4 regions of the Rubrobacter tropicus genome follow, and region 1 is predicted to be linked to each of the others. Evidence: riboswitches for the same ligand, from Rfam matches in the RefSeq annotation. Region 1 holds a riboswitch; each other region holds the start of a gene.
What was found. A riboswitch is a leader RNA that binds a small molecule or an ion and turns the genes downstream of it on or off. The one in region 1 is predicted to bind cyclic di-GMP.
Positions count from the first base shown of each region.

Region 2: it holds a riboswitch for cyclic di-GMP, as region 1 does, so the genes downstream of both, GBA63_RS03185 (glycoside hydrolase family 5 protein) here and GBA63_RS10290 (response regulator) in region 1, are expected to answer to the same signal.
Region 3: it holds a riboswitch for cyclic di-GMP, as region 1 does, so the genes downstream of both, GBA63_RS05690 (family 16 glycosylhydrolase) here and GBA63_RS10290 (response regulator) in region 1, are expected to answer to the same signal.
Region 4: it holds a riboswitch for cyclic di-GMP, as region 1 does, so the genes downstream of both, GBA63_RS09625 (S8 family peptidase) here and GBA63_RS10290 (response regulator) in region 1, are expected to answer to the same signal.

Region 1 covers NZ_CP045119.1:2,065,904-2,071,150, forward strand. The annotation lists gene GBA63_RS10265 (type IV pilus modification PilV family protein) at 1-102, shown strand, start outside; gene GBA63_RS10270 (PilW family protein) at 114-737, shown strand; gene GBA63_RS10275 (hypothetical protein) at 749-2,257, shown strand; gene GBA63_RS10280 (type II secretion system protein) at 2,331-2,819, shown strand; gene GBA63_RS10285 (ATP-dependent Clp protease adaptor ClpS) at 3,017-3,247, shown strand; cyclic di-GMP riboswitch class I at 3,430-3,508, shown strand; gene GBA63_RS10290 (response regulator) at 3,677-4,123, shown strand; gene GBA63_RS23575 (response regulator) at 4,116-4,568, shown strand; gene GBA63_RS23205 (putative bifunctional diguanylate cyclase/phosphodiesterase) at 4,589-5,247, shown strand, end outside.
Region 2 covers NZ_CP045119.1:681,971-687,217, reverse strand. The annotation lists gene GBA63_RS03200 (GNAT family N-acetyltransferase) at 89-592, opposite strand; gene GBA63_RS03195 (HD domain-containing protein) at 712-2,043, shown strand; tRNA gene GBA63_RS03190 (tRNA-Lys) at 2,416-2,488, shown strand; cyclic di-GMP riboswitch class I at 2,691-2,770, shown strand; gene GBA63_RS03185 (glycoside hydrolase family 5 protein) at 2,789-4,123, shown strand; gene GBA63_RS03180 (hypothetical protein) at 4,820-5,104, opposite strand.
Region 3 covers NZ_CP045119.1:1,174,790-1,180,036, forward strand. The annotation lists gene GBA63_RS05675 (PfkB family carbohydrate kinase) at 1-277, opposite strand, end outside; gene GBA63_RS05680 (carbohydrate kinase family protein) at 302-1,273, opposite strand; gene GBA63_RS05685 (glycoside hydrolase family 16 protein) at 1,424-2,089, shown strand; cyclic di-GMP riboswitch class I at 2,166-2,245, shown strand; gene GBA63_RS05690 (family 16 glycosylhydrolase) at 2,256-2,939, shown strand; gene GBA63_RS05695 (MarR family winged helix-turn-helix transcriptional regulator) at 3,165-3,632, opposite strand; gene GBA63_RS05700 (DUF6069 family protein) at 3,776-4,216, shown strand; gene GBA63_RS05705 (SDR family oxidoreductase) at 4,379-5,239, shown strand; gene GBA63_RS05710 (ATP-binding cassette domain-containing protein) at 5,239-5,247, shown strand, end outside.
Region 4 covers NZ_CP045119.1:1,933,947-1,939,193, reverse strand. The annotation lists gene GBA63_RS09630 (Mrp/NBP35 family ATP-binding protein) at 1-728, opposite strand, end outside; gene GBA63_RS09625 (S8 family peptidase) at 932-2,512, opposite strand; cyclic di-GMP riboswitch class I at 2,616-2,694, opposite strand; gene GBA63_RS09620 (acyl-CoA mutase large subunit family protein) at 2,895-4,484, opposite strand; gene mce (methylmalonyl-CoA epimerase) at 4,506-4,958, opposite strand; gene GBA63_RS09610 (DUF2630 family protein) at 5,008-5,247, shown strand, end outside.

The DNA.
Region 1 (5,247 bases):
GTAGAGCCTGCCGGTTACCAGACGAACCTGATCCAGGTCAGCGTGACCGTGGATTGGGCGTCCGGTGGTAATTACGAGGTCACGGGGTTGGTCGCCAAGTGAAGTGCCTCAAGGTGAAGGTGCGGCGGTCACTCGCGGAGGAGGACGGATTCACCCTCACGGAGTTAATGGTAACGATCCTGTTGATGTCTGTTGCTATGGGTGCCCTCTACTCCGTCTTCGACATGAGCTTGCGGGTGTTCAGCTTCGGTAACGACAAGACCGAGGCGGTAGAAAACGCCCGGCTGGGGCTGGAGCGGATGGAGCGCGAGATCCGGACCGCCTACCCGTACAACAAGCTCGACGGGGTCAGCACCAACGACAATCTCCTCGGTGGTTACTCACCCTCGAGTGCGGTGACGCCGAACCCTTCACCCTCGATCACCTTCTTCAACGACCTGAACGGCAACCACGCAGAAGATCCTTCGGAGCGCGTGACTTATGGCTTGAACGGGGATTCTCCTCCAGCGCTCCTGCGCAATGGTAAGCCTCTGGTCGAGTTCGTCAGGCCCGGCGGGCTCAGCTTTACGTTCTGCGAGAGCGTGGATAGCTGCGATCCCGCGTCTCCTCCGTCCATAACCGAGGGACAGATGAAGCTGGTGCACATAGAACTCAGGGTCCAGGTGGACCGCGGGATCTCCGGGCCGGCCACTCAGACCCTTGCTACCGACGTAAAATTGAGGAACCGGCTCAGATGAAGGCGCGAAGTTTGAAGAGAGGCGAGGCCGGAATCGCCCTGCCCATGGCCATCTTCGTGATGGTGATAGTCGGAGTGATGGGAGCGGGGCTTCTGGTCTTCGTGCGCAACGACCTAGAGACCGTAGTGGAAGTGAACCGGGGGCAGCGCGCGCTGGAGATAGCGGAGGCCGGCGTAATGGCCGCGAAGCAGCAACAACTCTCCGACGTGGTGCGCCAACATTACGATAACGATTACACGAACGACTGCTCTCCGGGCCGGCGGATCGGGGCGGATTGGTCTCCTTCGGCGACCGTGTGGGCGGATCCGAGCACCTGTTCCGGTGCCACCGTAACGCGCCAGCCAGGGGTTAGCCGGGAGTTCGGAGGTGGACGATTCAACGTGACCATCCGGTGCTTCGATCAGCTCAACGATCCGGTCTCCGACCCGTGCGGCGGCGTGGATGAGGACGCTCCCGTTAGCGTCGAGGCCGGGAAGCGGTCTTACTTCAAGATAACCTCCACCGGCTATTACCCGGCCGACGGCACGGGAGCGGTCCGCACGGTGCAGGCGATATTCCATACGAACCGCCTAGACGTGCCGACGGCCTACTACACGCCACAAACGATACGGTTTAACGGCAACGTAGACCTGAGCGGTGTCAGCTTCTTCGCCGGAGAAGATATCGTTCTCGGGAATGCCGACCTTGCGAACGGGCCCGCCGATCCCGCGGCCTTGTATAGGGACTGGGATACCACCAACCCGCTCAACTTCACTCCGACTTCCAACCTCAACACCTCGCCGCGGCGCACGGCGCCAGATCCGGCCTCGCCCAGAGTAGACAAGGCCGGGCTTGGCGCAGAGGGACTTATCTGCAACAGCGCGGGTAATTGCGATGGTCCCTCCGACAGTGTCGCCGACGGAATAAACAACTACGACTCCACGACGGCGACCAGGGGCTCGCAGCAGAGGTTCGTCAGAAAGTTGCCGGACGACCTGGACGACCCCAACCCGGCAAAGACGATCTCCCATCCATTTGACCCGTACGCGGAGTTCGACCTGACCTCGCTGGAGCAGATCGCCCGAAGCCAGTGCGTCGGAGGCGCGTGCAACTACTACGAGGGTTCCGTGAATATCGACGACAGCCCGACTTCCGGTAGCGACGTGCAGTATCCCGAGAACTCGACCGATCAGACCGTGTTCTACGTGGACGCTAAAGGCGGAGACGTCACCTATACCGCGAGCTTTCCCTCCGGGCCTGGCAAGGGACTGATCGTTGTAGAAAACGGAGACCTCGATATCAGGAACAGCTCCAACGGGTTTGACGGCGTGATCATCGTAACGGGAAACGGCACGACGACCGGGAGCTACACCAACAGCGGCAACAGGACCGTCAAGGGTTTCGTCATCGCCGAGAACGAGATGACGATCGGCGGGACCGTAGACCCGTTCTCCGTAGTCGGCGAGTTCAGCCAGCGCGCCGGCTTCTACAACATGAGGCAGTGGAGCTGGCGCGAGTGCTACAGCGTAGGCTGCACCTAGAAAAGCCCGCTTACGCTTCCAACAGATCCCCCCAACCGAAAAATTTCCAGGAGGGCGTCTAGAAGATGCATAAGTGGGCTCAACTACGATAGGCAAGTTAGCAGCAACACACATCGTCGGAAAGGAGAACCGCATGCTGCGCTGGTTTGGCAAGAGGTTGCGAGAGATGCAGGAGGTGCCCCGTGACGAGCGCGGCTTTACCCTCATCGAGCTCCTAGTCGTGGTGATCATCATCGGTATACTGGCGGCCATCGCCATACCGGCCTTTCTCGCCCAGAGGGAGCGAGCCCAAGTAGCCAACCTCGAGAGTGATTTGCGGAATGCTGGTACTGCCTTCACCCAGTGCATAACGGAGACAAGTACCTTTGCCAGCTGTGACGAGCAGGATGAGCTTGAGGGCTACGGCTACAACAAGAGCGCGGACGTCACCTTTGGTGGCGTTACAGGGAACGCCGATGCTGGGGTGATCACCGCCAGCCACGTCGACAACACCGATGTCGACGGCAACTTCAACAGTGGCACCGGACAGGTTACCGTCAACAGCGACGCACCTACTCCGTAACTCCTGACCACCTCGATTCATCGGGCGCCCCTCCAGGGGCGCCTTCTCTGTGCCCTATTTGGCACATACGTGCCACGCGAGAATGGGCCATCTGGGGGATGCGTTCGCTCCGGTAGAAATCCACAATGCCCTGCATGGCTACGGCGCATCCTATAAAAGAGAAACGGAGTCGGACTGGGAACAAGGCTAGGCTGGGGTTGCCCTGGAACGTCGTCCTGCACAATGACTGGAACAACTCGATGCCGAGGGTCGTCGTGGTGCTCAAGAGGGCGATCCCCGGCATGACGTACAAGAGGGCAGCCGCGGTCATGTACGAGGCGCACAGGAATGGCCGGGCTGTGGTGAAGAGTTGCCACAAAGAGCTGGCGGAGCTTTACGAGGAACGCCTGCTCGGTAAGGGCCTGAGCGCGAGCATAGAGCCCGCCTGACGCGAGGCGTTTCTCTACAAGCTACGCGCCCGACATTCGCTGTGGATGTGCGGGGCGCATGACCCGCGGGGCGCGACACAGTCTGTCTTCGCGAGAGCCCCGATGCTTTTCGCGGCCTGATCCGACCGCGCGGTTCTACAAGTGCGCTCTTGTATCATTTCTCGTGGTGGGGGTACACTGGAAGCGGACAAAGGCAAACCTGCCGCGAGGCAGGGACGCAAAGCCACGGGTCTCGCGAGAGCAGATAGCCGGGTTGCCGACGATGTGGGCTGATTCGCCAGCGACTCTGATCACCCTCTCGCCTATCCGAATCGCAGTTTATGGTCTCCCGGGCCAAGGGTCGGGAGTAGCTAGACAGGAACGCTCCGGGATCTCGGGGCGGTTGCGCGCACGTCGGCCGATGGGTCGAGAAGGGTGGTCTCAACCGAAATGCCCAATACGGAACCCATCGAGATCCTGCTGGTCGAGGACAACCTGGGGGATGCGCGGCTGGCGCGGGAGGCGCTGAAGGAGAGCAAGGTCCGGAATAACCTGCACCACGTCGCTGACGGGGTGGAGGCAATGCGGTTCTTGCGGAGGCGGGAGGGGTATGCCGGCGTGTCTTTGCCGGACTTGATCCTGCTCGACCTGAACATGCCGCGCAAGGACGGCCGCGAGGTGCTCGCGGAGATCAAGGAGGACCCTCAGCTGCGTCTGATCCCGGTGGTGGTTCTGACTACGTCCGAGGCGGAGCGGGATCTTATCAAGAGCTACGACTTGCACGCCAACGCCTACGTCGTGAAGCCCATTGATCTGGACCGGTTTATCGAGATCGTGCGGGCCATAGAGCACTTCTGGTTCTCGGTCGTGAAGCTGCCGCAGGGGAACGGTGGCTAGCGAAACCAACGGGGCGCGGCGGGAGACCGTCGGCGTGCTGCTGGTCGAGGACAACCCCGGCGACGCGCGGCTGGTGGAGATTATGCTCTCCGAGCCCGGCCTGATGTGGGACTTCGAGATAAGCCACACGGCCCGGCTCGGGGACGCCGTCGAGGAGCTCGAACGGTCGGAGTTCGACGTGGTGCTGCTCGACCTCTCGCTGCCCGACTCCCAGGGGATGGAGACGGTGGAGAGGGTGCGGACGGTGGCGTCGCGGACGCCTGTAGTCGTGCTCAGCGGCCGGGACGACGAGGAGATAGCGCTTCTGGCCCTCCAGGGCGGGGCCGAGGACTATCTGGTGAAGGGGCGGGGGACGGGGAGCTCGTCGCCCGGTCGATCCGGTACGCGATCCAGCGCAAAAAGGCCGAGGAGAGGCTGGCCTACCTCGCCCAGTACGACCCGCTGACGGGCCTCGCCAACCGCGCCCTGTTCCAGGACCGCCTCCAGCAGGCCGTGGCCCGCGCGGAGAGGTCGGGGGTGCCGCTCGCGCTGGTGTTCGTGGACCTGGACCGCTTCAAGGCCGTCAACGACACTTTCGGGCACGACTGCGGGGACGCGTTGCTCCGGGAGGTGGCAAGGCGCATCAGGGACCGCGTCCGCGAGAGCGACACCGTGGCCCGCCTGGGCGGCGACGAGTTCGCCCTTATCCTCGAGAACCTCTCCGAAGCGGAGGACGCCGCGCGCGTGGCCCAGGACGTGCAGAGGCGCCTGCTGGAGCCGGTCCTCCTCGCCGGGGACCAGATACCGGTGTCGGCGAGCATGGGCATAGCGTTGTGGCCGGCTTCCGGGAGGGAGAGGTTGCTAAAGGACGCCGATGCCGCCATGTACCGGGCCAAGCGCCAGGGAGGCAACGGGCACCGGTTCTACACCGAGGAGATGAACGCCCAGGCGACGGCCCGCCTGACGCTGGAGAGGGACCTGCGACGGGCCCTCCAGGACGAACAGTTCGTACTGTACTACCAGCCCCAGGTAGACCTCTCGACGGGCAGGATAGTGGGTGCCGAGGCCCTCCTGCGCTGGCGGCACGTCGAACGGGGGCTCGTGTCGCCGGGCGAGTTTATCCCCATCCTGGAAGAGTCGCGCCT
Region 2 (5,247 bases), 1.4 Mb from region 1:
TCGGTTTCACCGTCAGCTTTCTCTCTTCGACGATGGGTGCGTCGGTAGCGCGTCTGCTCGGCATCAACCCTTCAGGACCGCGGGGCGTTCAGGATTCGCGCCGGCGTTCGTAGAAGAGCTCTGTGTAGCGGCGGTTGTCGTAGCGGCTGAGGAGGCTGCCGTCGCCGACCTGCGTGAAGCCGTTCTTCTCGAAGACGCGCTGCATGCGGTGGTTGTGGGAGAGCGTCGAGCCGCGGATGTTTTCGAGGCCCAAGGTGTCGAAGACGTACTCGACCAGGAGCTCGACGGCCTCGGTGGCGTATCCCCTGCCGCGGAGGGCGTCGGGCCCGATCTTGATGCCGAGCTCGCAGCCCCCCCTGCGGAAGTCGTAGAGGGTCGCCATGCCTATGGGACCACCTTCGGCTTCGATGATGAACGTCTTGACGGAGCGGTCCTCCCAGCGGGCCAGGTAGTCGCGACGGGCGGCGGAGAGGGAGACCCGTATCGGGGAGCGTCCGTTCCAGGCGGCGAGCTCGGGGTCGCGGTCCCAGGAGTAGGCCGCCTCCACGTCCGACTCGCGCGGCGGCCTGAGGAGGATCGACTCCCCGCTCAAAACCTGGACCTCTTCGGCGTGTATGGCTGCCCCCTTCTCGAAAAACAGAATGTTACACCCGTCGGGCGCGCGGGGCCATTTTGGTTAGAATGTGCTGGGCGAGTCAACCGGGGGCGTCTTTGAGCGGAACGGTCGGGGAGTTCTTCGGGGGCTCCGGAAGAAGAATCCGGGATGTGATCTGGGGCGACGTCCCCACGGACAGGTCGGTGAGGGCCCTGCTCGAGACCGACGCGATGCAACGCCTCAAAGGCCTGAGCCAGCTCGGCCTGACCTTCGCCGCCTTCCCCAGGGCCCGCCACACGCGCCTGGACCACGCCGTCGGCACCTATCACCTCGCGCGGCTCACCCTCAAGAGGATCGTGGACACCGGCGCCTACCTCGAAGATCGCGACGTGCAGGGCGCGTTGGCCGCCGCCCTCCTCCTCAACGCCGGCCGCTACCCTTACTCGGGCGCCGTGGAGGGGATAGCCCTGCCGGGAGCGCCCACTTTCAAAGAGTTGAGCCGGCGTTGGATCGAGCATACCGAGGTCGCCAAGGTCCTGCGCAACGACTGGGACCTCGAGCCCCACAACGTCTTCCGGCTCGTATCCCGTGGAGATACTCCTCCGCGCGGCCTCACCCCGACAGAGCACCTCCTGCGCGACATCCTCTTCGGCTCGCTCGACGTGGACGGCCTGGACCGGCTCGTGCGCGACGGGCGGGGGGCGAGGGTGCCCTTCGGCCTCGTCGAGGCGATGCCCCTGATCGAGAACCTGAGGATCGTCGGCCAGGAGAACCGGGCCGTCCTCTCCCTGGATGAGGAGAGCGCGGGATGCCTGCAGTCCCTCGTCTTTTCCAGGTACCTGATCCACCACAACGTCTACGGCCACCATGCCCTCCGCATCCCGACGGTGATGTTCCAACGCGCCGTCCAGGACGCCGTTCAGGACGAGATAGTTACCTTCGACAAGCTCTCCGAACAGGACGACGCGGGCGCCTTCGTGCTGCTGGAGGACTCGGCCGAGGCCGAGAGCTCCACGTCGGTCCTGATGAACCGCCTCGCCGAGCGAAAGCCCTACCACCTCGCCCTGCAGTTCGACGAGCGCCATCCGGGCTACGACCCCCTGATACGCCTCCGCGACGACGCCTCCTGGCGACGCCGGGTCGAGGAGGCCTGGTCCCGCTACCTCACCCGCTACCGCAAGGGCGTCGCCGGCCCCTTCGACATCCTCATAGACCTCCCCAGGCGCCAGGACTTCTCCGTCGACCTGCGCCTGATCCGCCACCTCCCCCTCCCCGGCGAACGCAACCCCGTCGGCTGGCGAAGCCTCTCCGGCATGTCCGGGGACGACCTTACCCGCTTCCACGCCCCCCTCCGCCGCGTAACCATAGCCACCGCGACCGAAAACCTCGCGACCTCGGTGAAACGCCACGCCGAAGAGCTCTTCACCATCGCAAGGGAAGTCGGATAAACAGCGTTTCAGCCTGTCAGCACGCTCCGGCCTTGCGGCCTCCGCTTTCGGCATCTCAGCATTTCAGAGGTTGCTCTGGCACCACCCGGGCGAGCAGAGGATTTCTGGTCCGGCTGAAGCGCTGAGAGCCGCCGAAGGCGGCGTGCTGACCGGCTGAAATGCTGACAGGCTGAACTGCTGACCAGCTCATAAAAAAAGGGCCGGCGTTCACAGAAGGGAAGCCCCTTTTCCGGCCCTTAGCGGCCCGTAGAAGAACCGCTAGGATGATACAAAGATTATAAACACACGGCCAGGGTCCGCGCAAGCCTCGACAACAAAACTTAACCTTCGACCCTGGCCATCCCGATCGGCGATGCTATAATCCCCGCGCACGGGCCGCTAGCTCAATTGGCAGAGCAAAAGACTCTTAATCTTTAGGTTCCAGGTTCGAGTCCTGGGCGGCTCACTCCAAGAATGCCCCGTCTTGCGGGCAGGACACGGCAGCGGGAAGAGCCCCCGGTGGACCGCCGGGGGCTCCCTACTGCAACGGGTGCTTTCGCCAGACCTTCTCGGTCCCACGGGCCGCTTCGCTGACCTGGCGCTTCGTCCATCTCGGACAAACCTCGCCGTCTTGACACCCCTTGTTCACATGTATACATTTGCCTCCTGCTGCGCAAGGGCGACCCCGTCGTGAGGCGGGCAGGCAAAGCCACGGGCCTATCCGCGGATAGGCGGCCGGGCCACCGAACAGAAGAGGGGGGAATAGGTGCGGTCCGTTGGCGATTCTTCGAGGGTGCCTGCCGTCGGAACCCTGAGCCGCAGGGGATTTATCAGGCGGCTGGCGCTTGCGGGGGCGGGGACGACCGCCCTGGGCGTCGTTGGCGGCGGTCCCTCGCGGGCGCACACGGGAGACCCGGAGCATGGTGGGTATCAGGATGCGGTCACCCACCTGGCCCTCGACGAGCTCAAGATCTTCACCTCCTGGCTACGGGGTGCCCGGGGCTACATAGGCGAGGTCGGCTTCCCGCAGAACACGACTAGGAGCCGCGAAGAGTTCGCCCCCGACGAGGAGCGGTGGGCCCGACTGGGCGAGGCGTGGTACTCCCACGCCGACGCGAAGGGCCTGTGGGTGACCGCGCAGGAGTGCTCGGAGCGCTACAACGATACCCACGACGGCGGCTACTTCGCCTCCCTGTGGATGAGCGTGGGCGAGGGGGCGGGCGGCCCCAACCCCATAGCCGTCGCAAAACCCGGCTACCAGGCCGCGCTCGTGAAGCGGCACCTGGACGTGCCAGGGGCGTGGCGCGGCGTCAACTTCTCGGGCGGGCAGCGGTGGGAAGAGGGCACCCACTCCAACAGGGCACCAGGCGTCTACGGCGAAGATTACTGGTACCCGACCGTCAACCCCACCCCCTCGGACCCGGCGGTCAACGGCGGGATGAACTCCTTCGGATACCTGCGCTCCGAGGGGGTGGGGATCGTCAGGATCGGGTTCCGGTGGGAGCGCCTGCAGCCGGTGCTCGGGGGCGGCCTGAAGACGGCCGAGCTCGCGCGGCTGAAGCGCTCGGTCCGCAACGCCGGGGCGGCGGGCCTCAAGGTCGTGCTCGACTGCCACAACTACGGCGGCTACTGGACGGCGGCCATCGGCGGCCACGACGGCACCGGCAAACAGGCCCTCAACTCCCCCCGCTGCACGGTGGGCCACTTCAGGGACCTGTGGAAAAGGCTCTCCGCCCAGTTCGGCTCGGACCCGACGGTCATCGTGTACGACCTGATGAACGAGCCCAACGGCAAGAAGGGCATCGTCCCGGCCCGCGGAAAGACCCAGGGCCAGACGTGGGAGGCGATCACCCGCTCCGTCGTCTCCGATATCCGCGGGCGCGGAGACAGGACCACGATCGCCGTCACCACCTACAGGGCCAGCGTGGACGAGTGCGTGGACCACCACCCCAACGGACCCTGGATCCCCACCAGCATACCCAACGTCCGCTACACGGCCCACCAGTACTTCGACTACTACTCGGGGTCCGGCACCGGCGGCGGCAACTACGTGCGCTCCTACGAGGACGAGAACGCCCACTACGCCGCGAAGGGTTACTAGAGCAGATTGCAGGGAGGTTGGACCTCCCTGCAATCGCCGTCAGCTTTCAGCGATCAGCTTTCGGCTGCCTTTTCTTTGGCCGATGGCTGACGGCCGATAGCCGATAGCCGATAGCCGATAGCCGATAGCCGATAGCGCGGGTTGCGGTGGTTCAATACCACCGCAACCCGCTTTAGAAGCGCCCGCCGTCGGACTCGGTGGCGACAGTGGTCTACCCAGAGCGCCAGGCCGGGACCAGGGAAAATGACCGGGAACGTGCCGTAACCTCCGGCCCACCCCTCGCAGGATCGGCCCGATCCCGGATTATAGTAACGTTAAGTTTTGTTAACCGGGGCTTGCGTGGCCGACGAGCCGCGCCGCGGACCTCCGCGTCGGCCCAACGATAAGGGCTGCCGGCATGTAAACGAGTAACGTCCGGGCAACCTGTCAGGAGAGGTTACTGCGACCGACCCGGTTCGAACTCCCGGTCTATGGGCATCAGACAATTACTCTTACAAGCGTTCAAGACAAGGGGCGACACGTTACCCGAGTGCGGGAAGATCTAAGCGGCTGAGATGCCGAAAGCGGAGGCCGTAAAGCCGAAGCGTGCCGACTAGCTGAAATGCTACAAAAAAGACCGGGGAGGTGCAGGCTCTTCCCCGGCCAAATGGGGGACGGACCTGTTGGTGGTCCGTCCCCCGCTTGTTACGTTATCTGCTACCTGCGACGCAGGATCGCGTAGGTCAAGATGCCCGAACCCACGAGCAGAGCGGCCGCCGGCAAGAGTATGGCCGGGCCACCGCTGGTCGGCAGATCGTCCTGAGCCATCTGACCGCTGGTCATCTCCATCATCGTCGTGCCGCCCATCATCTGGCCGCCCGTCTGCTCCATCATCATCGTCGTGCCACCCATCATCATGGTGGTGTCCTGAGCCATCGCCATCGGCACCAGGACTAGCATGGCCAAAAGTGCGACAGTGGCCAAGAGTATTGCCCTCTTCATCCAGTCCTCCTTTTTCTGTTGTTTCCGTCTCTCAAGCGGCCTGCATTTCCTTCTCCACATGAGAAGTTACCCACAGTGTACATAACCGAAACTCAAAAGTCTCCAATATCTTAATGATTTTTAACAAATTTAATGTGGAGTGC
Region 3 (5,247 bases), 890 kb from region 1:
ACAGCTCTTCCTTGGGCAAGAAACGGTCGGGGCCGCAGGGGATGCGGAGTATCCTGACGTTCGGGGCTTCGGGGTAGGCGTCGGTGGGGGATTCGAACTCGGGCCAGTTTGGGTCTACGACGCGGCGGGTGACGATGTCCACCCTGTGGCCGAGGTTGCCCATGGCGAGCGCCAGCTCCTTGACGTAGACGAGCTGGCCGCCGAAGTCCGGGTGGGCCGTCCAGTAGGAGTCCTCCGGGTCGAAGTTGCCCTGTGGGTTGATAAACGCTACGTGCATCCGGTTCTCCTCGACTCTGCGCTGTTACTTTCCGTCTTCTGCGTTCGCCCCTTCGTCCAGGCGGGCGTAGATCTCCCCGCGGTCGATGTCCGCGGGGAGGGGGCCCTTGGTGGTCAGCTTGCGCTCGACGATCTCGCGGGCGAAGAGGACCGAGCGTTCGACGGGGTTGTCGTCAAGGAGCGCCGTCAGGAATCCCGCCCAGAACGAGTCGCCCGCGCCGGTCGCGTCGACGACGTCCACCGGGCGGGTCGGGACGTGGGCCGTGATCTTGCCGTTCTCCGAGATCAGGTTCCCCTCGCCGCCCATCGTGAATACGACGGTCTCGGGGCCGAGGTCGTGGAACATTTCTATGTACTGCTCGGGCTCGTAGTCGGGGCCGAAGACCCGGCGGGCGTCGTCGGCGGAGGGCTTGGTCAGGTTGACGTGCCTGTAGGCCTCCCGGATAACGCCCTGCGCCTCCTTGTAGTCGGGCCAGACCCTGCGGCTGTAGTTCGGGTCGAGCGAGACGATCTTGCCCATCTCCTGCGCCCGGCGGAAAGCCCCTATCACGGCCGAGCGGCAGGGCTCGCGCGAGAGGGCGAAGGTCGAGGAATGTACGACCTTCGCCCGGTCTATCGCCTCGTCCGGTATCTCATTCGGTTCGAGCAGGTAGTCGCCGATGCGGAACTCCTCGAAGTCGGGGGTGGTGGCCGTTGAGGAGACGAAGATGACGGTGGTGTTGGTCCTGTGGTCCATCTGGAGGTAATCGGTGACGACGCCGTGACGCTGCAGCTCGCTCTTGAGGAACTTCCCGAAAGCCCCTATGCCCGTCTTGGCGATCACGGCCGACCGGCCCCCGAGCTTCGAGACGTACACGGCGATGTTGGCCGGCGACCCACCGAGATACCGCTTGAAGGTGGTGGCGTTGCTCAAGGTGTCCGTCTTCTCGGCCGAGATGAAGTCGACCACCATCTCCCCGATGGTGAGGACGTCGAGTTGCTGTCTGGAGGAAACCATGACGCGTAGGTTACTCTACATGCCCCATCCGTACATAGAGCGCCAGGAAGAGCGAAACCTCTTACCCCGCGCACGCCTCGAACGCGGTAACGTATACGGAGTTGCGGGTATCTGATTCCGGAGTCGGGTCTTACGAGGCGGGGGCTTTTTGTGAAGCGAGTTTGGGTTTTGTTCGCGGTTGGGGCTTTGCAGGTGTTCTTGATCTCCGGCGTCGCCCAGGCGCAGGGCGCGGGCTTTTTCGACGGCTTCGGCACTTTCGAGGCCGCCCGCTGGACTAAAGAGAACCACGCCCTGGGCCGCGGCTACCTGGACGCCGACAACGTGAGCGTCGCCAACGGCCATCTGCGCCTCAAGATGCCGGCAAACACCGTGCAGGGGGCGGAGATCCGATCCAACAACCTCTACTACCACGGTTCCTACGCAGCGCGCCTGAAGCTGCCGAACACCCCGGGCTCCGTCACAGGCTTCTTCGTCTACCGCCCGCCGGACTTCGCCCGCGAGATAGACATAGAGATCCCGAACGACTCTTCGCGCAGGATCTGGTTCACCACCCACGCCGGCGGCCGGACGACGAACCACGTCACCATGCGCCTGCCCTTCGATCCCACGGCCAGTTTCCACGACTACGCCTTTACTTACGGGCCTGGGGCCGTGCGCTTCTACGTGGACGGCAAGCTCATGAAGACCTTCAACACGGGCCTGCCGCAGAACACGATGTACCTCTACACGAACACCTGGTTCCCGACCTGGCTCGACGGCAAGAAACCACGCCGAGACTCCTACGTTCTGGTCGACTGGATCCGGCACACCCGGTAGAATACGTTGCTGGGGAGTCCTCTTCCGGGGGCCATCGCGGACCAGAGTACGACCGTCGGGCCGGAGCGCCGGACGTTCACGATAAGGGCAAACCCGCCGCGAGGCGGGGACGCAAAACCACGGGCCTCCAGCGCGGGAGGCGGCCGGGTTACCGAAAGGAGCGCGCTTGCGACGGGTACTCTCACTCCTGTTTGCCGGGTTGGCCTTCACGATCGTCTTCGCCGGGACCGCCGGGGCGCAGGAAGCCACGAGCTTCTACGACCCCTTCGACTCGTTCGATACCGCCCGCTGGTCGACCGGCGACCACAACCTCGGGCGCAGCTACCTCGACCCGACCAACGTGGACGCGAGCGGGGGCAACCTGAGGATCAAACACCCCGCCCGCTCCTACGAGGGGGGCGAGGCCCTCACGAACGCCCTCCACGGCTACGGTTCCTACTCCGCCCGCGTGAAACCCGCGTACGCCCCGGGCTCCATCACGGGCTTCTTCCTCTACAAGAGCCCGGACTTCGAGAGCGAGATCGACATAGAGATCTACAACGATCGCTCGGGCCGCGTCATGTTCACGACTTACGCCGGCGGCCAGCAGACCCACACCGAGACCGCGCAACTCGGCTTCGACCCGACCGCCGCCTACCACGAATACGCCTTCGACTACGCCTCGGACTCCATGACCTTCTACGTGGACGGCCGCCCGATGCGCACCTGGGACACCGGCATCCCCCAGACGTCCATGCACCTGATGGTCAACTCCTGGTTCCCGGCCTGGCTGAACGGCAACAGGCCCAAGAAGACCGTCTACACCCAGATCGACTGGATCCGCCACACGGCAACCGCCGCGACCCCCTGACGGACGGCGAGGGGCTCGCGAGTGGGCCAGACTGGTGGGTTCTGAAGCTTCAGGTTTCGGGTCGCCTGCTTCGCAGGCTCTCAGGATTCAGGGGTTGTTTTCGGCACCCCGCCTCGCTTACCGCCCCTGATGCCTGTGGTCTGTGCCCCTTTTGGGTCGTTACTTCCGCAAGGCGCCGTAAAACTTCAATGCTCTCGTACTTCTCAAAGATGCTGAAAGCCGCTTTCAGGCCTGGCAGCCGCCCTCTTCCCGCAACCTCTCTCGCAAGAGGCCCAGGAGCCTGACGAGCTCACGCCGGTCTTCCTCGGAGAGCCCTACGAAGAGCTCCGCCACGTCCTTGCGGTGCTCTTCGTACTGGGTTTCCATGGTCCTTCCGCCCTCGTCGGTCAGCTCTATGACGATCGCGCGCCGGTCGGTGGGGTGGGGCAGACGCCTGACCAGGCCCTCCTGCTCCAGCCCGTCGACCAGCGCCGTCACGTTGCGGCGCGTCACCCCGAGCTCGTCGCTGATGCCGCTCATGATCTTGGGCCCCCCGCAATGCAAGGCCCCGAGCAACCGCATCCGCGCGTAACTGACGCCCGGCTCCCGCATCCGCGAACGTACCCACTTCATGTACGCCGGCCCAAACGCGGCGAACTCGTCGACCAAACGCAGGGAGAGATCCCCGACAGCCCCCGAACTTACCGTGTCCATGCCGCTCCCCACACGAAACCCATACTACCAACTCCTTTGATCGCATCTTAACCGTTGACGTTCATTGTTGTCAATGTTATTGTGAATAACTACATTATAGTCGGAGGCGCAGGGTGTCCGGCGGGATGGGAGAGGAGGCGGGCGTGGCTGCTGTATCGGGTGGGGCCGAGGGTCGGGGTGTTCCGTTGGGGCGGCTGGCGATGGTCGGGGCGCTCACGGTGGTGGTTGCGGTGGTGGTGAACGTCGTGATCCGGACGGTCGCGGTCTCCGTGTTTGGGATCGGGGAGGGGTTTCAGCCGCTCGGCGTGGGGCCGACGGTGTTCTTCACCGTGGTTGGGGTAACGGGCGCCGTGGTGGTGTTCGGCCTGATCCTGCGCTTCGCGCGGCGTCCGGTGCGTTTGTTCCGGAGGGTCGCTCTGGTGGTGCTGGTGGTCTCGCTGGTGCCCGACGTCTTGCTCCTGTTCGCGGGTTCCATGCCCGGCGTGACCGCCGCCGGGGTCGGCACGTTGATGATCGAGCACGTCGCCACGTGGGCGGTGGCCGTCGGGATGCTCACCACGCTTGCCGGGGGGAGAAGGTCGTAGGGCCTACCACGCGGGTGAGGAGGCCGACCCGCGATCCGATGGGCGGAAGGTGGCCCCGGTTACGGACGGCCGGGGCGAAGGGGACGAGACTGCGGGTTGGCCTGGATCTTCAAGGTATAGACTCAGGGCGCTCGCGAAGTTCAGAGACCAAGAGGAGCAGGTTTGAGTAACACTGGCATGGGTGGGAAGGTGGCGCTCGTCACGGGCGGGACCTCCGGCATAGGCAAGGCGGCGGCGACGGCGCTGGCCGCGATGGGGGCCGACGTCGTCCTGGTAGGGCGCAACCCCGAGCGCGGGGAGGAGGCGGCGGCCGAGATCCGGGCCCGGACCGGCGGACGCGTGGACCTGGCGCTCGCCGACCTCTCCTCGCAGGCCGAGGTGCGCGCGCTGGCCGACGAGTTCAAGAAGCGCTACGACAGGCTCGACGTGCTCGTCAACAACGCGGGGCTCGTTCAGAGCACGAGGAGCGAGACCGTGGACGGCCTGGAGACCACGTTCGCCATAAACCACCTGGCGCCGTTCCTGCTCACGAACCTGCTTATGGATCTGCTCAAAGAGAGCGCCCCTAGCAGGGTCGTCACCGTCTCCTCGGAGGCCGAACGGTGGGGGAACATCGACTTCGACGACTTGCAGTCCAGGAAGAAGTACAGGGGTTTCCCCGTCTACGGGATGACCAAGCTCGCCAACATCATGTTCACCTACGAGCTAGCGGGGCGGCTGAAAGGGACTGGCGTAACGGCCACCTGCATGCACCCGGGGGCCGTCAATACCAGGTTCGGGAGCGACAACTCGGGGCTGTTCACGATCTTTTTCCGGCTCTTCAAGCCGTTCATGAGGACGCCGGAGCAGGGGGCCGACACCCTGATCTGGCTGGCCTCCTCGCCCGAGGTGGAGGGCGTCAGCGGCCGGTACTACTCGGACCGCAAGGTCATCGAGCCGAAGAAGGTCGCCGATGATCCGCAGGCCCGGCGCAGGCTGTGGGAGGAGAGCGAGAGGCTCACGGGCCTGAAGGTGACCGCGTAGTGGGACGC
Region 4 (5,247 bases), 130 kb from region 1:
CGCCAGATGATAGCCTGGCCCTCGTTGACGAAGTTGCCCATGGAGATGAACTTCAGGCCCGTTTCGGACTCTATCGGGAAGATCACGCCTCCCACAACGTTCGGCTTCTCGGTCGAGCCGAGCATCACGGGGATGGAGGAGCCGTGGACGTCGGCGTCCAGGATCTCGACCGATTTGCCGGCCCTGTCGAGCGCGGCGGCCAGGTTGACGGCGACGGTGCTCTTGCCGACCCCGCCCTTGCCGGAGACGACGGCGATGATGCGGGTCTTCGACTCGTCCCGGAAGGCGGGGGCAAGCTCCGAGGGGCCGCCGTGCAGGGAGGTCATCAAGTTCTGGCGGTCGTCGTCGGTCATGACGCCGAAGTCGATCTCGACGCTCTCGATCCCCTCGATCATCATGAGCCGGTCCCTGATGTCGGTGGTGATCCGGTGCTTCATCGGGCAGCCCGCCGTCGTCAGCGCGACACCGACTGTGACGCCGGAACCCTCGATGTCGACGTTCCGGATCATGTTGAGCGAGATGAGGTCGCGCCCAATTTCAGGGTCCCTGACGTCCCGCAACGCCTCCCGTATCCCGGCCTCCGAGAACCCGTCCGCGGGCTCTTCGGGCTTGGGCGTCCGATCCACCAACTCCCCGGCCGTCTCGGCCTCTAGCCCGCCGGCAGGCCCCGAGTTCGCGCTACCTGGGGCCTCGTCTTTTCCCGCTCGTCTGCGGAACCAATCAACCACGTCTGCCAACCTCCCGCGGGCCGAAGCCCGTGTTCTAGAACGGGTACGAAAACGGGACGCGAAAGCCCCCATTTCCGGCCAATACTACCATAAGCCCTCCCCCAAACCGTCCATCTTTGCGGCCCGACAACCGAGCGCAGAGAAGCGGGAGCCGGGACTCACTGTGCCCCGGCTCCCGCGCGCTGGTTTGGCCCCGGCCGGTCTTACCTGACTACCTTGAAGCCCCAGCTGGAGGAGGTGGTGTTGCCGGCCGTGTCCTTGGCGACGATCCTGACGCTGTGGTTGCCGTAAGAGAGCGTCGGGGTAGTGTAGATGAGCCGGTCCACACCCGCGTAGTAGGTGAACCCGCCCCGCGCCGAACCATCTACGTAGAGCTGTATGTTGCCCTTCTGGAGATCGGTCTTGTTGTCCTTGACGGTCGCCGTGATCTTGGGCGTGCGGTCCCGGATGCTGCTAGCAGGCACCGGGCGCTTCTCCGTTACGGTCGGCTTCGTCGTGTCCGCGTTCTCCGTCACCGAGCGCAGGGCGTTGATCCTGCCGTTCGTCGCGACCTTGCCCTGGAGGCTCGCCTTGTTGTCGACGTACTGCAGGAGCTGGGCCTTGATCTGGGCGTCGTCCAGGCCGGGCTCCCGGCTCTTGATGAGCGCCGCGACGCCGGCGACGTGGGGTGTCGCCATCGAGGTGCCGCTGTACCTGCCGTAGCTGTTGCCCGGCAGCGTGCTCAGGATACCGACGCCGGGCGCCGCAAGGTCCACGCTGGTCGCCCCAAAGTTGGAGAACGAAGCGAGGGCGTCGGTGTCGTCGGTGGCGGCCACGGAGACGACGTTCGGGACTTCGTAGTTGGAGGGATAGTGCGGCGTGGCGTCGTTGTTGTCGCCGACCCCGTCGGAGCCACCGTTGCCGGCCGCGGCTATGAAGATGTGTCCCGCGGCGTCGGCCCTGGCGATGGCGTCGCGCAGCGCCTGGCTGTAGCCACCGCCGCCCCAGGAGTTGTTGGAGATGTCCATGCCCTCGGCGACCGCGTAGTTGATGGCCTCTACGGCATCGGAGGTGTAGCCACCGTTCGCGCCGAGGAACTTGAGGGAGGCGACCTGCGCCCGCCAGTTGACGCCCGTGATCCCGACCCCGTTGTTGCCGGTGGCGGCTATGGTGCCCGCGACGTGCGTGCCGTGCTCGTCGCCGTTGCCGGTTATGGGGTCGGGGTCGTAGACGCTCGCGTCGTCGTTGGCGAAGTCGTAACCGTTGACGTCGTCCACGTAACCGTTGCCGTCGTCGTCGACGTTGTTACCGGCTATCTCGCCGGTGTTCGTCCACAGGTTGCCCCTGAGGTCCTGGTGGTTCGTGTCTATGCCCTCGTCGATCACGGCAACGACGGTGTCCTGGCTGCCCGTGGCCGTGTTCCACACCTCCGGCGCGTCCACGTCGGCGTCGGAAGTCCCGCCGGTCTGCCCGGTGTTGTTGAGGCCCCAAAGGTTGTTGAACTGGGGATCGTTCGGGACCGCGGCCGGCTGGAGCTTGAAGTTCGGCTCGGCGTAAGCGACGTCGGGAGAGTTTTCGTAGGCCCGCACCGCCTCGTTCACGGTCAGGTCGCGCGGCAGGTCCACGACGTTCACATCGCTGCGAGGAAGGTCTTCTTCGATAGTGGCCCCCGTCTCCCGGTTCAGGTCGCGGAGGTCCGCCTGGGAGGCCGGCTGTTCGAGGCCGACGATGATCTCACCCGGCGCGAACTGCCGGGCGGAACCCTCCTGGTAGGTAGGATCCTCCTCCCGAACGGGCTGGGTCATGGCCTCCTGGGTAGCCCCTTGAAGGCTAATAAACACAAGAAGCGCGGCCGTGGAAGCCCCGGCCAACAAGCTTGTTCTACGGATCAAAGACATTGAACCCTCCTTCGGCGACCCGGCGCCCTCTCAGCAAGAGGCCCGTGGCTTTGCGTCCCCGCCTCGCGACGGGTTTGCCTTTTTCGTAAGCCTTGCCAGTTTACCCGGCGGGCACCCCGGCAAACGTGAAGGGCTCCACGTTGTGTACGATTCTATCGGAAAGGCCTCTAAGGCGGATCGCGGTGGCAATGCCACCGCGATCCGCGCGGTCGGCTTTTTGCTCTTGCTGAGAGCTGAGAGCTGAAAGCCGATCGCCCTGCAAGGAGGTTCGACCTCCTTGCAAACCGCTTCAGGGTTTATATTGGCCGAAGATCCCGCGTAAAGTGTCGGAGACTTCGCCGAGGGTGGCGAGCTCTGACAATGCTTCCCGCATAGGATAGAGGAGGTTCTCGTCGCCCTCGGCCGCCGCCTTCAGTCGCGCGAGCGCGCGGTCCACGGCGGCGTTGTCGCGGGCCTCCTTGAGTTCGGCGAGGCGGGCGGATTGGGTATCGCGGATCGACTCGTCCACGGTGTGGAGGTCCATCTCCGGGTCCTCGTCGCCGGCGTGGCGGTTCACGCCGACTATGATTCGCTCCCCCTTCTCCACCTCGCGCTGGTAGCGGAAGGCCGCGTCTTCGATCTCCGCCTGCATGAAACGCTCTTCTATGGCCTTGACCGAACCGCCCATCTCGTCGATCCGGCCGATGTACTCCCAGGCTTCCTCCTCCACGGCGTCGGTCAGCGACTCGACGAAGTACGAGCCGGCCAGGGGGTCCGCGGTGTCGGTGAGGCCGCCCTCGTTGGCCAGGATCTGCTGGGTTCTGAGCGCTATGCGGGCGCTCCGCTCGGTCGGCAGGGCGAGCGCTTCATCGAAGGCGTTGGTGTGAAGGCTCTGGGTGCCGCCGAGCACGGCCGAGAGTGCCTGAACCGTCGTTCGCACTATGTTGTTCTCGGCCTGCTGGGCGGTGAGCGAGGAGCCTGCGGTCTGCGTGTGGAAGCGGAGCTTCAGGCTCCTCTCGTCGGTCGCGCCGAAGCGGTCGCGCATGATCCTGGCCCACATCCTCCTCGCCGCCCGGTACTTGGCGACTTCCTGAAAGAGGTCGTTGTGGGCGTTGAAGAAGAACGAGAGCCGCGGGGCGAACTCGTCGACTTCGAGCCCCGCTTTGGTCGCCGCCTCGACGTAGGCGATGGCGTTGGAGAGGGTGAAGGCGAGCTCCTGGACGGCCGTGGATCCCGCCTCGCGGATGTGGTAGCCGGAGATCGAGATCGTGTTCCAGCGCGGAAGCTCCTTCGCGCAGTACGCGAACATGTCGGTCGTGATCCTCATGGAAGGAGCCGGCGGGTAGATGTACGTCCCGCGCGCCAGGTACTCCTTCAGGACGTCGTTCTGGGTGGTGCCGGTTACCTGCTCGGGCCTCGCGCCCTGTTCTTCGGCGACGAGCGAGTAGAGGAGCAGCAGGGTCGAGGCCGTGGCGTTTATTGTCATGGAGGTCGAGACCTCGGCGAGGGGTATCCCGTCGAAGAGGTCGCGCATATCGAGGAGGGAGTCTATGGCGACCCCGACTTTTCCGACCTCGCCGAGACTAAGCTCGTGGTCCGAGTCCCGGCCCATCTGGGTCGGCAGGTCGAAGGCGACGGAGAGTCCGGTCTGGCCATTCTCCGTGAGGTACTTGAAGCGCCGGTTGGTCTCTCCGGCGGTCCCGAAGCCCGCGTACTGGCGCATAGTCCAGGGCCGGCCGCGGTACATCGAGGGGTAAGGGCCGCGGGTGTAAGGGAAGGCGCCGGGGTCGGCGAGCTTCTCCTGGTAATCGAAACCTTCGAGGTCCGGGGGGCCGTAGAGGGGCTTGACCTCGATACCGGACTCGGTGCGTCGTTCGTCCCGGCGTTTCTCGACGTCCATGCAGCGTCCCTTCCGGTAGACCTAGCCTTCGGGCAATTCTACAAGCTCGGTGAGCACCCCGAAGGCGCCCTTCGGGTGCACGAAGGCCATCCGGCTGCCCCCGGCGCCGATCCTGGGCGACTCGTCTATGAGCTGGACGCCGTTGCCTTTCAGGTCGGAGAGGGCGGCTTCGAGGTCGTCCACCTGGAAGGCCACGTGGTGGAAGCCCTCGCCGTGTTTGGCCAGGAACTTGCCGACGGGAGAGTCGGGGCGGGTCGGCTGGACGAGCTCGATCTGCGACTCGCCGACGCGGAACATCGTGGCCACGATGCCCTGCTCCTCGACCACCTCCTTCTCCGAAGGTTGGGCGCCGAAGTTCTCCGCGTAGAAGCGGGCGGCGGCGTCGATATCCTCAACCGCGTAACCGAGGTGGTAGATCCTGCCGAGCAACTCTCTCCCTTCGACGGTGGCGGGGGGATTGTAGATCAAGATCACGAAGGCGACCGTGGTCTAGAATCCCTGGCAAAACGGCCGGGAGGCGAGCATGGCGCAGGGAATCATGGGCAAGATCCAGGAGCTCTCCGAAGAGCGGGAGCGAATCCTTGCCCGGGAGGGAACCCACCACGCGGAGACCGGAGACCGGTCCAGGATCGTACAGATAGACCACGACCTGCAGGTACTCTGGGACCTCCGCCGCCGCGAGATGGCCGGTGAGAACGTCAACCTCAAAGAAGACTATTACGACCGTTACACCGTCGACCCGGGCTCCGACGCGCCCGGCCGC